One region of the Nocardia sp. NPDC088792 genome, then DNA from elsewhere that is predicted to be linked to it. Evidence: riboswitches for the same ligand, from Rfam matches in the RefSeq annotation. Region 1 holds a riboswitch; each other region holds the start of a gene.
What was found. Region 1 has a riboswitch for cobalamin ahead of ACIP5Y_RS41165 (FecCD family ABC transporter permease). Riboswitches for the same ligand answer to the same signal wherever they lie in the genome.
Positions count from the first base shown of each region.

Region 2: it holds a riboswitch for cobalamin, as region 1 does, so the genes downstream of both, ACIP5Y_RS12435 (CbtB-domain containing protein) here and ACIP5Y_RS41165 (FecCD family ABC transporter permease) in region 1, are expected to answer to the same signal.
Region 3: it holds a riboswitch for cobalamin, as region 1 does, so the genes downstream of both, cobN (cobaltochelatase subunit CobN) here and ACIP5Y_RS41165 (FecCD family ABC transporter permease) in region 1, are expected to answer to the same signal.
Region 4: it holds a riboswitch for cobalamin, as region 1 does, so the genes downstream of both, metE (5-methyltetrahydropteroyltriglutamate--homocysteine S-methyltransferase) here and ACIP5Y_RS41165 (FecCD family ABC transporter permease) in region 1, are expected to answer to the same signal.

Region 1 covers NZ_JBIVKC010000007.1:257,514-261,584, reverse strand. Annotated here, with positions in the region: gene ACIP5Y_RS41175 (ABC transporter substrate-binding protein) at 1-853, opposite strand, end outside; gene ACIP5Y_RS41170 (ABC transporter ATP-binding protein) at 862-1,659, opposite strand; gene ACIP5Y_RS41165 (FecCD family ABC transporter permease) at 1,794-2,825, opposite strand; cobalamin riboswitch at 2,858-2,993, opposite strand; gene ACIP5Y_RS41160 (TetR/AcrR family transcriptional regulator C-terminal domain-containing protein) at 2,995-3,579, opposite strand; gene bioB (biotin synthase BioB) at 3,720-4,071, shown strand, end outside.
Region 2 covers NZ_JBIVKC010000002.1:689,120-693,190, reverse strand. Annotated here, with positions in the region: gene ACIP5Y_RS12445 (histidine phosphatase family protein) at 1-469, opposite strand, end outside; gene ACIP5Y_RS12440 (CbtA family protein) at 466-1,317, opposite strand; gene ACIP5Y_RS12435 (CbtB-domain containing protein) at 1,340-1,489, opposite strand; cobalamin riboswitch at 1,594-1,732, opposite strand; gene ACIP5Y_RS12430 (FAD-dependent monooxygenase) at 1,774-3,102, opposite strand; gene ACIP5Y_RS12425 (CGNR zinc finger domain-containing protein) at 2,989-3,327, shown strand; gene ACIP5Y_RS12420 (TetR/AcrR family transcriptional regulator) at 3,324-3,974, opposite strand.
Region 3 covers NZ_JBIVKC010000003.1:375,384-379,454, reverse strand. Annotated here, with positions in the region: gene cobN (cobaltochelatase subunit CobN) at 1-2,537, opposite strand, end outside; adenosylcobalamin-variant (AdoCbl-variant) riboswitch at 2,527-2,658, opposite strand; gene ACIP5Y_RS19390 (hypothetical protein) at 2,802-3,119, shown strand; gene ACIP5Y_RS19385 (hypothetical protein) at 3,376-3,606, shown strand; gene cobG (precorrin-3B synthase) at 3,666-4,071, shown strand, end outside.
Region 4 covers NZ_JBIVKC010000001.1:1,392,248-1,396,318, forward strand. Annotated here, with positions in the region: gene metE (5-methyltetrahydropteroyltriglutamate--homocysteine S-methyltransferase) at 10-2,274, opposite strand; cobalamin riboswitch at 2,409-2,625, opposite strand; gene ACIP5Y_RS06830 (LacI family DNA-binding transcriptional regulator) at 2,742-3,752, opposite strand; gene ACIP5Y_RS06835 (MFS transporter) at 3,884-4,071, shown strand, end outside.

The sequences.
Region 1 (4,071 bases):
TGCCGGGCTTGGCGCGCAGCAGGTCCACCTTCTGCTGGAAGGTCTGCGGCGGATAGTCGACGAAGACGATGGCATCCGGATCGGCGGCGGCCAGGCGCTCCCATGAGACGGAGGTCCAGGTATCGGCGACATCGTCGAGGGCGTTGCGCGCCCCGGCCGCCGTCAGGATCGCTTGTGGCGCACCGAATTTACCGCTGGACATGATGGTGTCGGAGGCACTGTCGAACAGGAACAGCGTCGGCGGTTTCGCAGGTTGCGGGGCGGCCCGCAGCGCGGCCAGCCGCCGGTCCAGGTCATCGGTGAGCGCGGTGGCGCGATCCGTACGCGCGGTGATGCGCCCCAGATCGGTGAGATCGGTGCGCAAGGCCGTCCACGGTTCGACGATGCCGCGCTCACCGTCGGGGCGACGGCAGCTCTCGGTGAGCACGTAGGGTGCGACACCGGAGGCGCGCAGGGAATCCGGCGTCAGGTTGGCGGCCTCGGAGTAGCCGTAGTTCCAGCCCGCGACCATCACATCCGGTCGCTGCGCCAGCACCGTCTCGCGCGAAGGATAGTCGGGTGCAACGGAATTCAGCTTGTCGACCGCATCCCCGTAATGCTTGCGCAGCGTGCCCGCATCGCGTTTGAGGCTCGATACGGCGGTCACCTCGTCCTGGGCGCCCAGCGCCAGCACCATCGAGATCAGGTTGCCGTCATTGACGAACATGCGTTTCGCGGGTGACGGGAATTGCTGGTCCACACCGCAATTGCGCACGGTCAGGTCGCCCGCGACGGTCTTCGACTGCCCGCAGGCCGCCAGGGTGCCCGCCACGGCGGTGACGGTCAGGATCAGGGAGAGCTTTCCCAGGAGCATGCCAGTTCTCAAGACTGTGCCTTTCGCGCGGTGATGAGCAGATGGGAGGAACCGGTCTCGGGATCCGGCACACGCAGGGCGCGCACCCCGAACACGGTGTCGAGGACCTCCGGACGCAAAGCGATATCGGGCGTTTCGAGCGGATGCGCCCGCCCGTCGTGCAACACCAGCACCCGATCGCAGTACCGATCGGCGAGCGCCAGATCGTGCAGGCTCATGATCACCGTCCGATCCAATGACCGTGCCAGCGCCAGCAATTCGAGCTGATGCGTAATGTCCAGATGATTGGTCGGCTCATCCAGCAGCAGCACCGGCGTCTCCTGCACCAGCGCCCGCGCCAGCAAGACCCGCTGCCGCTCCCCACCCGAAAGCCGATGCACTGCCCGCCCCTCGAACCCGGCGAGATCCACCGCCCGCAAGGCCTCGTCGACCACCATCCGGTCCCCGTCGCCCCCGGTACCCCACGGCAGCAGATAAGGCGTCCGCCCCATCGCAACCAACTCACCCACCAGCAGATCCGCCTGCGGCAGCTCATCCTGCGCCACCATGGCGAGCAACCGCGCTCGCCGCCGCACCGAAAGCCGATGCACCGCGACCTCATCGACAAGAACATTGCCCGCCGCGGGCGCAACGAGCCCCGCGATCGTCCGCAGCAGCGTCGTCTTACCTGCCCCGTTGGGCCCGACGATGCCGACCATCTCCCCGGCGCCCACCTCGAACTCCACGCCGGAAACGACGGCTCGCCGCCCGGCGGCGCAAGCCAGACCCCGCACCGCCACAGATCCGCCGCCACGTGTGCCTGCCACCGCCGCAACGGAATCGGATGGCGCGGTGGCGCGCTGCCGATCGGCGGCTCGGGACGCTCGGCGCCGCGGCCATGTCGGCTTCGCCGCACCGGCGGCGTCGCGTGGGCCGGGCGCGCGATCTCGTTCCGCGTTCGTCATGCGGCACCGAATCGATATGTCCGCCGGCCCATGAGGAGGAGGAAGGCGGGGGCGCCGATCAGGCCGGTGAGGACGCCGACGGGGATTTCGGTGGGGCGGACCAGGACTCGGGTGGCGGCGTCGGCGACGACCAGGAAGAGGGCGCCGCAGAGGGCCGAGGCCGGGAGCAGGATGCGGTGACGCGGACCAACTATGAGGCGGGCCGCGTGCGGCACCACGAGGCCGACGAAGCCGATACCGCCGGAGACCGCGACCAGGACACCCACCAGGATCGCCAGCAGGATGAAGAGCGCGATCCGCAACTGCCGCACCGGCACTCCGACCGAGGCTGCGGTGTCCGCGCCCAGGTTCAGCACATCGAGCCAGTTGGCGGAGAGCAGTAGGACGAGGGTGCAGGCGGCTACCACGGTGGCGGGGAGCAGGATTCGAGTCCAGTCGGCGCCTGCCAGGCTGCCGAGCAGCCAGAAGAGGACCGATTTTGCGGCGGCGGGATCGCCGCTACGGAAGACGATGTAGCTGCTCAGGGCGCTGAAGGCCGAGCCGAGGACGGTGCCGGTCAGGACCAGGCGCAGCGGGGTGAGGCCGCCTTGGGCCACCGCGACCAGAAATACCGCCGCCGCGGCGGCCAGAGCGCCGGCCAGCGCGCCCGCCGACAGTGCCCAGAGTCCGGCTGCCGCAAAGCTTCCCGTGGTGATGACGGCTGCCGCGCCGACGCCCGCACCGGAGGAGACGCCCAGCAAATAGGGATCGGCCAGTGGGTTGCGCACCAGGGTCTGCATGGCCGCGCCCGCGACCGCCAGCCCGGCCCCGACGATCGCCGCCAGCAGGGTGCGCGGCACTCGGAGCTGCCAGACGATGGTGTCGGCGCCGAGGTTCGCGGGTGCGAGTCCGGTTGCGCGCCGGTGCAGTACGTCCAGTACGTCGTGCAGCGGGATGGTTTCGGCGCCGAATCCGGTCGCCACGATCATGGCGGCGAGCAATAGCGCCACCAGTACCGGCAGCGTGATCGCCGCCCGGGCACGGCTCATCGACGGAGCTCTCTGGGCAAATCGCGGCCTCTCCCGAGTTCGGTCCGGTGGGGGAGGTCTGACTCGCAGCCCGAAGGTTGCTCACAGTGGCGCGACCGTTCCGGGTTTGCACCGGATTCCCGCACCCACCGGGGATGACGGGACGGACTCTACCGTCCGGAAGTATTGCTCAACGGATGCGGGTGCCCAGCAGGTGACGCACACCGCTCACGAACAATTGCAGCCCGAAATCGAAGCGGGCGGTGGCGTCGGTGGTGTCGTAGAGAGGAGAGTGTTCCTCGGCGAGGGCGCCCGCGGAATCCATCTGGATGCGCGATTGCTCGTCGACGGTCTGGCCGAGTACGTAGTACAGCAGCGTGTAGGCCGCGAGATCGGCTTCCTCCCGTGTCATGCCCGCGCGAATGGCGGCGCTGGCCAGCCGTTCCCGCCCCTTGCTGGTGGTCAGCCGGGAAGCGTAAGTGGCCGAGACCAATTCGGCTCCGTCGCGGTAGGCGAGCAGGCAGGAGCGCAGCCGATGCGCCAATTCGGTCAGCTGGCCGGACCATTCGCCCGCACCGACCGGTTCGTCCATGGGTGCGAGAATGCGGTCGGCGACCGCGCCGAGCAGGGCCTGCTTATTGGGGAAGTGCCAGTACAGCGCGCCCGGCTGCACATGCAGCGAGCTCGCCAGGCGCCGCATGGTCAGGTCGGCGAGCCCGTACTGGTCGAGAATGGCGATGGCCCCGTCGACCACGTCCGTGCGATGAAGTTGCACTGCAGAATCCGACCCTCTCGTGTTCCGGCTCACGTTCCCGGCTGCTAGCCTACCCTGAACACCGTTCAAGTTGTTCGGCTACACGAGCCGGGCACGTTGCGATGCCCGGCCCGACCGGCCGGACGAAGGGACTCGTAGGCATGACCCAGGCAGCCGTCACCACCGAGGCCGGAAGCACTGCCGGCGACGACATTCTCGCCATCGCCCGCGAGCAGGTGCTCGAACGCGGCGTCGGACTCACCCAGGACCAGACCCTCGAGGTACTGCGCCTGGGCGACGACCGGCTCGAAGAACTACTGAGCCTCGCGCACGACGTGCGCATGAAATGGTGCGGACCGGAGGTCGAGGTCGAGGGCATCATCTCGCTCAAGACCGGCGGCTGCCCCGAGGACTGCCACTTCTGTTCGCAGTCCGGCCTTTTCCAGTCCCCCGTGCGCGCCGCGTGGCTCGATATCCCGTCGCTGGTCGAGGCCGCCAAGCAGACCGCCAAGA
Region 2 (4,071 bases), on a different contig from region 1:
ATTCCGCGGGAGCCTGCAAGGTGCACAGAATCGCCGCACGCACGATCGCTGGATGGGTGATTGCGATGACGCGGTCACCCTGACCCGCTACACCGTTGAGCCACAAGCTCACTCGTTCGATGAGATCGGTGATGGCCTCGCCGCCGTGCCCGCGGAAGCCCGGATCGGTGAGCCAGGCCATCAGCTGATCGGGTGCGATGGCATCCATCGACCGCCCCGCCCAGCTGCCACAATCCAAGTCGCGCAAGGCTTCCTCGGCGGTGCCGGAGAGCCCGAGCGCGTCGGCGGTCTGCGCGGTGCGGGCCTCCGGCGCGTAGCACACGCCGGCAGCCTCGCCGGACAGTCCGCCCGACGTCTCGACCGACCGCAACCCCAGCGGGTTCAGCGGTTCATCGGCCGGGAAGCGGGCGGCCTGCACGGCATCGGTGAACGCATGCGTCACCAGGGTGAGGCGGGTGACCGCGCTCATGCCGCCGCGGTGGACTGTTCCGGGGCGGTGACGGCGCGCTCACCGAGCAATCGTGGTGCGAGCCAGGCGAACCCGACGCCGATGACGGCCCAGAGAATCGCCTGCGCGATGAAGGAGTACAGCCGGAAGTGGAACAGATCGTCCGCCGGGAAGCCCGGGTAGACGATGGTCCCCGCCGCATCCTTCAGCGGCTGCGGCGTTTCCGTGTCGAAGTCGCCGAACGACTTGTTCGCCGACAGATGTCCGAGCGACGGTAGCACCAGCATCACAATGCTCATGACCACCACGAAGGACAGGCCCGAAGCGATGGTCGCGGTCCAATTGCCCAGTCGCGCGGCCAGTCTGCGGCCCAGCCAGATGGCCGCGAACAGCGCCACCGTGCTGATCACGATCATGAGCACGTACAGCCCGGTGCGTTCCTTGATGGTGTCCGGATGCCCGATCGACGGCGGGTTGGCCGGGTACTTCAGGAACGGCACCGCATAGAACGCCAGGAACATGCCGCCCGACACCAGCAGCGCGAGATTGCGCGGGGTGGTCCTGCCCGAGCGGGTCATGGCCAGGTAGTAGACGACCGCGAACAGCGCGCCCATGGCCATGCCGAACACGATCACACCGAACCCGAGACCGATGTTCTGCTGCTGGCCGCGGGTGAAGATGTCGGGTCCCATATCGGGCATGGGCAGCCCGGCGGCCTTGTCCAGCGCCATCTGGGCGTCGTCGCGGCCGGATTCGTAGTCGATGGCCCGATCGATGATGGGCTCGGCCATGATCCGGGCGAAGATGAACGCGAAGAGTCCGCCGAGCGCGCCCAGCAGGACGCCCCGGCCGATGATCCGTTTTTCCATTGTGGGTACTCGATTCCCGTGACTAGTGGCAGGGGAATCCGAGGAAATGCCGTCCGTCATGGACGAACTCGTGCACGTGCATATCACTGCCGAACACCGAGACGGCGCCCTGATCGATGCCGATGAAGTAGATGGCGAGCAGTGCCAGCACAGTGGTGCCGATCAACCACATGGCCGTGGTCGGCAGGGACAGCGCGCCCGCGCCGAGGCCGGAACGAGGAACGTAGGAAGTGGCCACGAGAACTCCTTGCTTTCAGGGGATTTCGCGTCCCCAGAGCCGGTATCAACACGGCGGCCCGGTGTCTGACTCACATCCACGCGGATGCTCACAGTGGCGCGACCGTTCCGGAATTACACCGGATTCCAACGAATCGCCGATCACATGACGATACGAAACAGCTGACCACCAGGTCAAACGATCATCCAACAGGTGGGAAACGGGCAACGACCCGCCGGTCAGGCCGAGGCCGGATCCTCGACCGAATCGATATGGCCGTCCGGTCGCACCACCACAACGGCGTCCGGCGACGACCCACAGGCGGCAGCGAGCTCGCGCGGCAATCGTGATGCGGCGAGCGCGGCAGGCCGCACGCCGACCAGGTCGAGAGTCGAGTTGCCGTCGGCCGACCAGGCATGCGGCAGCCGCGCACCCACTGCGAACGACGGCCGGTAACCATCGGGCGTGAGCGGCGGCGTGGCGGCATAGTTCGCACTGAGCAGGAGCTGATCGTCGATCCGGTAGTCCCGCCGGGCATTGTCGCTCGCGATATCGATGACCTGCCGCGCGAGCGGCCGGCGCTCGGATTCGTAGCTGTCGAGCAGTGATTCGCCCGCCCGGCCGCTCAGTACGGCGGCCAGTTTCCACGCCAGATTGTCGGCATCACCGATCCCGACATTCATGCCGTGCCCACCGGTCGGCGGCACGGTATGCGCCGCATCCCCGGCCAGCAGCACCCGGCCGCGGCGGTAGGCGTCCGCGAGTTGCGCGTCCATCCGCCAGGTGAGGGTGTCGTGCACGGTGACCTCGAGCTCGGCGATCCCGGCACCGGACCGGATGAGCTGTACCGCATCGAGTTCCGCGGCCCGGTCCCCGGACCCCAGCGGATGTTGATAAATCCACCACCGGTCATTGTCGACGGCCATGAATCCGCCGCCGCGCACCAGGAAATACGAGGCACTGGCCCGATCCGCGACCACCGGCCCCAGCGGCGCCTCGAAGCGCACGCTGAGAAACTCCCCGAGCGCGACCGGCCCGCTCATCCCGATCCCGCTGCCCGCGCGCACGGTACTGCGCGCACCGTCGCACCCGACCAGCCACCGCGCCCGCAATTCGAACTCGGTGCCGGCGTGTGTATCCGACAGCGTCGCAACGATGTCCGGGCCTTCCGGCCGGAACGACAGCAGCCGCACCCCGCGCCGCAAGTGCGTCCCGACCCGTTCGGAGAGCACTCGTTCGAGGGCGTCCTGCGAGCAGATCAAGCCGGGGGAGGGCGTGTATTCGGCCTCGTCCGGCGAAGCGGGTTGCGTCCGGACATAATCCGGATCATCGAGTGTCCGCCCGCGGAAGAACGCGACGTGCTCAGGAGGCAGCCCGGCCGCACGGATCTCCTTTTCCAGATCGCAGCGCCGGAAGATTTCCATCGACCGCGCCGCGATCCCGCGAGCCTTCGGATGGCGGGAAACCTCGGCGCGCGCCTCGATGACCAGATTGTCGATACATTGCTGCGGCGCTACCCTGCGTACCCGCTGCTCGTACAGCTGCCGGGCCGCCCATGGTCCATGCACTCCGAGCCGCCGCCGGACGCCGATCGCACCTACTGGCTACTGTCCACCGCGGCTCTCGCCTTCGGCCTCTGGCTGAGTGGCCGCTGCGCCTGGGGGCAATGCGACGCACCGGATTGCGAGCGTTTCTTCATCGATACCGGCCGCCGTCAGCCGCAACGCTTTTGCGGTCCGCGCTGCGCCACCCGCAGCCGGGTCGCCGCGTACCGGGATCGAGGTGCGAGCTAGCTCGCCGGCTGACCGACGAGCAGCTGGACGATGGACTGCACGAAACCCTCGATGCGTTCGCGCGGATAGGTGTCCGGGTCGCTGACGGCGAGGCGGCCGAGCATTTCGGCGATGGTCAGCAGGGAGTTGGTGAGGAGGGCGGAATCCATTGCGGACCAGCGGGGGTCGGCGATCAGGCCGACGCGGACCAGCGCTTCGGCCTGGTCGAAGACGCCGGCGCGGGAGCTGCGGATGGCTTCGCGGTATTCGTCGGGTGCGCTGCCCGGGCCGGCGAGGATGAGGCGCCAGCGGGTCGGATCGCGCAGGGCCACATCGACGAACGCCTTCACCGTCGCGGAGGCGGCGACCACCGGGTCCGCGCCGAGCAGATCGGTGGGGAGGGTGTCGGCGACCTGATCGAGGGCGCGTTCGCGTTCCCGTTCGAGCAGGGCTTCGACCAGTTCGGCGCGGGTCTTGAAGACGGTGTAGAGCACGGGCTTGCCGACGCCCGCCTCGGCGGCGACGGCTTCCATACTGAGTTCGTGCAGTTCCGCGCGCTCCAGCACGGTGAAGGCGGCGTCGAGCAATTGCGCCCGGCGTTGCTCGGGTGGCAGGCGTGGGGCGTAGCGCCTGCGTGGCCGGTCGGTGCCGGGTTTGCTCACCTTCATCGACCTCATTCTGTCATTCGTGACGGCGTGGTCGGGATCCTGTCCGAACAAATCCTACGGCACCGTTGTATTAGCCCGCAGTAATTGCTACGGTTGC
Region 3 (4,071 bases), on a different contig from region 1:
CCCAGCACCCGCCGCACCGCATCCAACCGCGAATCCGCATCCGACACCGGACCGCCGGGCACGTCGATCACCCGCGCCGCCGAGGACGAATCGGCCCCAGGTACCTCCGACGCGCCGGGCGGCACAGCGGAATCCGCCCCACGTGCCCGTACCGCGAGCGCCGAATCACCTTCGACCACAACCGCACTCCGCTCACCCGCCGTGCGAGCGACCTCGGAGCGTGCCGCAGCGCCGGCCGAACTCGCGTCGGGCGCCGAAGCCGTGGCAGCGGCCCCGGGCGTGTCGAAGTCGGCGAGCAGTTCTTCGGTGAGGGCGTCGATGGCGTCGACGTCCCAGTCGACTTCCTGCATGGCGGAGACGAGTTCGCGGGCGCGGGTTTCGAAGGTGTCGACGCGCTCGCGGGATTCGCTGCCGTCTTCGGTGAGGCCGAGGGCTTCTCGCAGGCCCGGGACGTTGACCTCGCCGCCCCAGAGCTGGCGGGCGCGGAGCATGGCGAGGACCAGGTCGACCTCGGCTTCGCCGGCGGGGGCCTGGCCGAGAATGTGCAGGCCGTCGCGGATCTGGACGTCCTTGATCTCGCAGAGCCAGCCGTCGACGTGCAGCAGCATATCGTCGAAGACCTCTTCGTCCGGGCGCTCGGACAGGCCCAGGTCGTGGTCCATCTTGGCGGCGCGCATGAGGGTCCAGATCTGCTGGCGGATCGCGGGCAGCTTCGCCGGATCCAGCGCGGAGATATTGGCGTGTTCGTCGAGCAGTTGCTCCAGACGCGAGATGTCGCCGTAGGTTTCGGCGCGCGCCATGGGCGGGATGAGGTGATCGACCAGGGTGGCGTGGGCGCGGCGCTTGGCCTGGGTGCCCTCACCCGGATCGTTCACCAGGAACGGGTAGATGAGCGGCAGATCGCCCAGCGCGGCGTCGGTGCCGCACGAGGCGGACATGCCCAGGGTCTTGCCGGGCAGCCACTCCAGATTGCCGTGCTTACCCAGATGCACCATGGCGTCGGCGGCGAAACCGTCCGGCGCGGCCAGCCAGCGGTAGGCGGCCAGGTAGTGATGGCTCGGTGCCAGATCCGGATCGTGGTAGATGGCGACCGGGTTCGCACCGAAACCGCGCGGCGGCTGCACGATCAGCACCACATGGCCGAAACGCAGTGCGGCGATGACGATCTCACCCTTGGGGTCGGCGGAGCGGTCGACGTACATCTCCCCCGGCGGCGGACCCCACGCCTCGACGACCGCCGCACGCAGATCCTCGGGCAGGGTCTCGAACCAGGCGGTGTAGGCGTCGGCGCCGATGCGGATCGGGTTGCCCTCCAGCTGTTCCGCGGTCAGCCAGTCGGGATCCTGCCCGCCCGCCGCGATGAGGGCGTGGATGAGCGCATCACCGTCGGCCTGCTCCAGGCCGGGGATCTCGCCCTCCGCGCCGAGATCGTAACCGGCCGAACGCATCTCGGTCAGCAGCTTGATGGCGCTGGCCGGGGTGTCCAGTCCGACCGCATTGCCGATGCGGGCATGCTTGGTCGGGTATGCCGACAGCACGATCGCGATCTTCTTGTCCGCGGCCGGAATATGACGCAGCCGGGCATAGCGGGTCGCGATACCCGCCACCCGTGCGGCCCGCTCGGGATCGGGTACGTAGGTGGACAGGCCGTCGGCGTCGAACTCCTTGAACGAGAACGGGACCGTGATGATGCGGCCGTCGAACTCCGGCACCGCCACCTGCGTGGCCACATCCAGCGGAGACAGACCATCGTCATTGGCCGCCCACTGCTCGCGACCACTGGTGAGGCAGAGGCCCTGCAGGATCGGCACATCCAGGTCGGCGAGCGCGCCCACGTCCCAGGCCTCGTCGTCGCCGCCGGCGGAGGCGGTGGCCGGCTTGGTGCCGCCCGCCGCCAGTACGGTCACCACGAGCGCGTCGGCGTCGCGGAGGCGGGCCAGCAGTTCGGGTTCGGCGGTGCGCAGGGAGGCGCAGTACACGGGCAGCGCCCGCGCGCCCTTGTCCTCGATGGCCGCGCACAGTGCATCGATGTAGCCGGTGTTGCCGGCCAGATGCTGGGCGCGGTAGTAGACGACCGCCACGGTCGGCGCGCCCGCCGGGACCGGACGCGAATCCCGCTCCAGCTCACCCCAGCTCGGCATCTCCACCGGCGGCTCGAAGCCGTGCCCGGTGAGCAGCACCGTATCGGACAGGAAGTTGTGCAGCTGCAGCAGGTTTCCGGGTCCGCCCGCGGCCAGGTAGTTGTGCGCGTCGGCGGCGACGCCGCCGGGCACGGTCGAGCATTCCATCAGCTCGGCGTCCGGCGCGATCTCGCCGCCCAGCGCCACCACGGGAATCCCGCTGCCGCGCAGCGTCTCCAGTCCCTCCTCCCAGGCGCGCTTACCGCCGAGGATGCGCACGACGATGAGGTCGGCGCCTACCAGCAGGCCCGGCAGATCGTCCGGCAGCAAACGCGCCGGATTGCCGAGCCGATAATCGGCCCCGCTGGCGCGTGCGCTCAGCAGATCGGTGTCGGAGGTGGACAGCAGCAGGATCACAGGGTCTCGGCCTTCCTCGGGTGACGCGCCCAGCACGGTTCGGCGCTCGACGGGAAGGTCTGACTGTCACAGTGGCGCGACCGCACCGGAATTCCACCGGTTTCTTCCGTTCGACGAGCGCGCCGATGCTATCGCGTGGGCTGCCCGGTCCTTGCGGTGCGCCCCGCGGAGTGGCCACGACGGGTCGTGCTCAGCGGATCACAGTGCGGCAAAGGCTGGTCCGCGTCGCTGTGCGACCGACCGGTCCGGGCGTACGCTGCCCGTATGCCTAGCACTCCGGGATGGGTCAGGCGGAATCGCTTCGCCGCCTGGTCAGGGTACTTCTGCATACTGGTTGCCTTCGCGACGCTGGCAATGACATTGACAGCAGCAGGCAGCGGCCACACCCAGTGGGCCATGATCGCGGGCATCATCTGCGCCGCTACCGTCCTCTTGGGCCTCACCATCATGACGACGACCGTCCGCCGCGACCATGTGGAGCACCACCTGGTCCCCAACCTCCTCAACGACTGCTGGGAAAAGACCCCGCCCTACGCCCGGCTCCGCGGCGCACCCAAATACATCGAGCCCCGCCACACCTGAGCGGGCCGCACTCGACCGAACAAGATCCGAACAGGGCCCCACGCAGACGCGTGGGGCCCTGTCCCATTCCGGTCACCGAGCGCTGCGGACCATATCCCCTGCCACGGGAGCGAAAGCGCAGTTCAGAAGCCTGTGACGCCGGTCACCCCAGGCGTACGCTCGGGGTATGCCGAATACTCCTTCATGGGTCCGGCGGAACCGATTTGCCGCCTGGTCAGTGTACTTTTGCGCTCTGGTTGCCTTCGCGATGCTGGCAATGACTTTGACGGCCGCGGGTAGCGGCCACGCCCGATACGCCCTCATCGCGGGCATCATCTGTGCGGCCGCCGTGCTGTTCGGCTTCGCGTCGATGGGCAGCACCGTGCACCGCGATCATGTCGACCATCACCGCACCCCGAATCTGCTGCAGGACAGCTGGCAGCTCGCACCGCCGTATGCGCGGGTGCGCGGCGCTTCGCGCCCGGTCGAACCGCGTCGCTCCGCCTGAGCTCCCGCGGGCAGGCGTCGGCGCAGGGGCACCGACGCTCGTCGTAGGCTGGGCTGGTCATGGAGCGAAACGAAGCCGATTCCTGCCCGGGTGTACTGCGCCTGCACCAAGCCGCCGACGGGCCCCTGGCCCGCATCCGCGTACCCGGCGGGCGACTCGCACCGGGACAGTTACAGGCGCTGGCCGACGCCACCGTCGAATTGGCCGACGGCAGTATCGAACTGACCTCGCGCGGTAACGTGCAATTGCGGCAGGTGCGTGACGCCGCCGCCCTCGAGGAAAAGCTCACCGCCGCCGGGCTGCTGCCCAGCGCCACCCACGAACGGGTGCGCAATATCATCGCCTCGCCACTGTCCGGACGCGTCGGTGGCTGGGCCGACGTGCACGCCCTGGTACCCGCCCTCGACGCCGGACTTCGCGACCATCCCGGCCTCGCCGAACTGCCCGGCAGGGTGCTGTTCACCC
Region 4 (4,071 bases), on a different contig from region 1:
GCCGTGCTGTCAGCGCAGCGACCGCGCCGCCGCGACCAGATTGCGCAGCGAAGCCGTCACCTCATCGGTGCGGCGGGTCTTCAGGCCGCAGTCCGGGTTGACCCAGAGCCGCTCGGCCGGAACGGCTTTCAGGGCCAGGGCGAGCGAGTTCTCGATCTCCTCGGTCCCCGGCACCCGCGGCGAGTGGATGTCGTACACGCCCGGACCCACACCCAGGTCGAAGCCCGCCGCATTGAGGTCGTCCAGCACCTCCATATGCGAACGCGCCGCCTCGATCGAGGTGACATCGGCATCCAGGCCCGCGATGGCCCCGATGACCTCACCGAACTCCGAATAGCAGAGGTGGGTGTGGATCTGGGTGGCATCCGCGACCCCGGAGGTCGACAGCCGGAACGCGTCCACCGCCCACTCCAGGTAGGCGGCCTGATCGGCCTTGCGCAGCGGCAGCAGTTCCCGCAGCGCCGGCTCGTCCACCTGGATGATGCCGATACCGGCCGCCTCCAGGTCGACCGTCTCGTCCCGGATCGCGAGGGCGATCTGCCGCGCGGTATCGGCCGGCGGCTGATCGTCGCGGATGAACGACCACGCCAGGATGGTCACCGGACCGGTGAGCATGCCCTTGACCGGCTTCGCGGTCAGCGACTGCGCGTAGGTGATCCACTCGACGGTCATGACCGCCGGGCGCACCACGTCGCCGTACACGATCGGCGGTCGCACGCAACGGGTTCCGTAGGACTGCACCCAGCCGTTGGCCGTGGCGGCGAAACCGTCCAGCTGTTCGGCGAAGTACTGCACCATGTCATTGCGCTCCGGCTCGCCGTGCACCAGCACGTCCAGGCCGATCTCCTCCTGCAGCGCAACGACTTCGGCGATCTCGGCGCGCATGCGCGCGTCGTACTCGGCCCGGTCGATCCCGCCCTTGCGCAGTTCCGCGCGCGCCACCCGGATCCGGCCGGTCTGCGGGTAGGAGCCGATGGTGGTGGTCGGCAGCAACGGCAGGTGCAGCCGCTCCTGCTGCAGCACGCGACGCTCGTCGGCCGGAGCGCGGCGAATCGCGTCCGCGTCCAGCCCGGCCAGGCGATCCCGCACCGCCTGCACGTGCAGCCGCCGATCGGCCTTGCGGTCCAGCACGGCGGTGCGAGCGATGTCCAGGCCACCGGCCACGGCCTCCTCGCCCCGGTGCAGCGCGGTGGCCAGCAGCACGATCTCGGCGAGCTTCTCGTTGCCGAAGGCCAGCCAGCTGCGCAGCCGCGGCTCCAGATCCGTCTCCGGCTTCAGGCTGTACGGAACATGCAGCAGCGAGCAGGAACTCGACACCGCGACCGTCACCCCGGCATTCCGCAGATCGGTCAGCCGCGGCAGGGCGTGGTCCGGATCGACGCGCCAGATATTGTGGCCGTCCACGACACCGGCCACGATCAGCTTGTCCGTGATCGACCGCGCCGCAACCACATCCGCGTCACCGCCCGCGACCAGATCGACGGCGATGCCCTCGATCCCGGTCTCCGCCAGCACCGGCAGCGCCGCACCCAGCCGCCCGAAGTACGAGGCGACCAGAATGGCCGGCCGCGCCGACAGCTCGGCCAGCCGCCGGTATGCGGTGTGCACCACGGCCAGTTCGGTTTCGGACAGATCGGTGACCAGCGACGGCTCGTCGATCTGCACCCACTTCGCACCGGCCGCGGCGAGCAGACCGAGCAGTTGCTCGTAGAGCGGCAGTAGATCGGGCAGCCGGTCCAGCAGGTTGCTGCCGTCCACCGACTTGGCCAGCTCGAGGAAGGTGATCGGGCCGACGATCACCGGCCGGGCCGGAACCCCCAGCGCCAGTGCCTCTTCCAGCTCGGCGAGCGGCTTCTCCGGGTGCAGCGAGAACTCGGTCTCCGCCGAGAGTTCGGGCACCAGGTAGTGGTAGTTGGTGTCGAACCACTTGGTCATTTCCAGCGGCGCGACCTCGGCATTGCCGCGCGCGGCCGCGAAGTAGCGGTCCAGCTCGTCGGAGATACCGAGCACCCGCTCAGGCAATGCGCCCAGCAGCACGGCGGTATCGAGCACCTGGTCGTAATACGAAAACGTGCCGACCGGAACGGAATCCAGCCCGGCGTCCCGAACCTGCGTGAGCTGCGCAGTCCGCAGCTCCCGGGCGACCTCGTGCAGTCCGGCGGCGTCGAGGCGGCCCGCCCAGTACGCTTCGGTGGCGCGCTTGAGTTCGCGATTCGGTCCGATTCGCGGCAGCCCCAGCACGGTGGCGGTGAAAGTATTGTCAGGGTTCAACATCGATGAACTCCATGGTCAGCAGTCAGAGGGACGCCACCCATTTCGAAACGTACGCTGAACGAGCCCACACGCATGATCCGTGCCCGGTCCACTCGGCGTAACGCCCGATCCACGAGGCGACGACCGCCGGATACGGCGTATCCGGCACAACGGGCAGGTCTTCGGACTCATGGGCGCCGACCCGCTCCGGGCCGACCCCGGCGCACTCGACCGGGGCTGTTCCTACCAGCCGTCGCTTCCCAGGCAGTGCGCCCAGTGCTTTTCACGGCAGTCGTTCCCATTCACCGCTGCGGGACAGTCCCGGATTCCCACCGGGTTCCCTCTCACCACGCCGATGACGCGAACGTCATCGCCGGGCTTCGACACCATCGAGCGGATCAGGGGCTCCTCGACTCCGCCTCCGGCGAACCAGCTGCACCCGCAAATATAGCGAAGTTCGCACGGGTTCCGCACCGCTACCGGTCCGATCAGGGCGGAGGCGCGGTGGAACCGCGCGTATGCAACGTCACCGGGAGGACGATGTTCGGTGTGTCGATGGGACGGTCGTGCAGCGCGTCGAGCAACAGCGACGCCGCGCGATGGCCGATTTCCCGGCGATCCACGGCAATCGTGGTCAGCGCCGGGCACAGCGAGGCGGAAGTAGGGAGATCGTCGTGACCCACCACCGAAATATCCTGCGGAACACGCAGACCCGCGTCCGCCACGGCGAGATAGGCCATGTGGGCGATGTAATCGCTGTTGGCGATGAAGGCGGTCGGACGGTCCGGCGCGGGCACCGCCAGCGCCTCGGCGATGGCGGTCCGCGCGGCCCGGGCGGACAACTCGGTGGTCACCGTCAGGGCGGTGAAGCCGAGGTCCGCGCTCAGCTGCCGGAAACGTTCGAGCCGTTCGGGGTCCGGCGACTTGTCCGCCGGGGCGACGATCATGGCGAGGCGCCGGTGCCCCAGCTCCAGCAGATGGCGGACGGCGAGATCGACCGCGGTCTCCTGATCGGTGCGGACGCTCATGGTCGGGCCACCGGCGGTATCGAGCAGGACCAGCGGCCGATCGGTGACCGAAGACCATTCCCGCACCTGCGGACTCACCCCGATCGGCGCGATGGCCAGGCCGTCGATGGCGCGGTGCTGGAAGGCGTCCAGCAGCTGCGCTTCCCGGGCCGGGTCGTAGCGGGAGGAGCCCACCATCACGTCGTAGCCTGCGGCGGCGCAGGTTTCGTCGAAACCGTCGATCACGTCCAGGAAGTGCGGATTGCGCAGATTTCGGATGAGCAGCCCGAGTACCCGGGTTCGGTTGGTGCGCAAGGCGACCGCCGAAGCATTGGGCCGATAGCCGAGTTCTTCGGCACGTTCGAGGATGCGTTCCCGCAGCTGGTCACTCACACCGGGCCGCCCGGACAAAGCCAGACTGACGGCGGAGATGGAGACCCCGAGGGACGATGCGACATCCCGCTGCGTGATCGGTGCGCTACCGGTTGCCACGAAAAGACACCCTAGCGAACGGCCACTGAACGCGAGTGAGCAGACTCTGAACTCTTGGCGAGAACCCCTGACCCGAGCCCACTGCCAGTGCTAAAACGATTGAGTACTCAGTTCCATAAGGAAGGACCACAGTGGCCCGCGATGCCTTCTCGGCCCTCGACTCCACGCAACTGACACCGTTCCATCGCAAGGTGATGGTGCTGTCGGCCGCGGGAATGTTCCTCGACGGCTACGACATCACGGTGATCGCCGTGGCGCTGCCGACCGTCACCAAGCAATGGCACCTCTCCAGCTTCATGACCGGCGCGCTCTCCGCCTC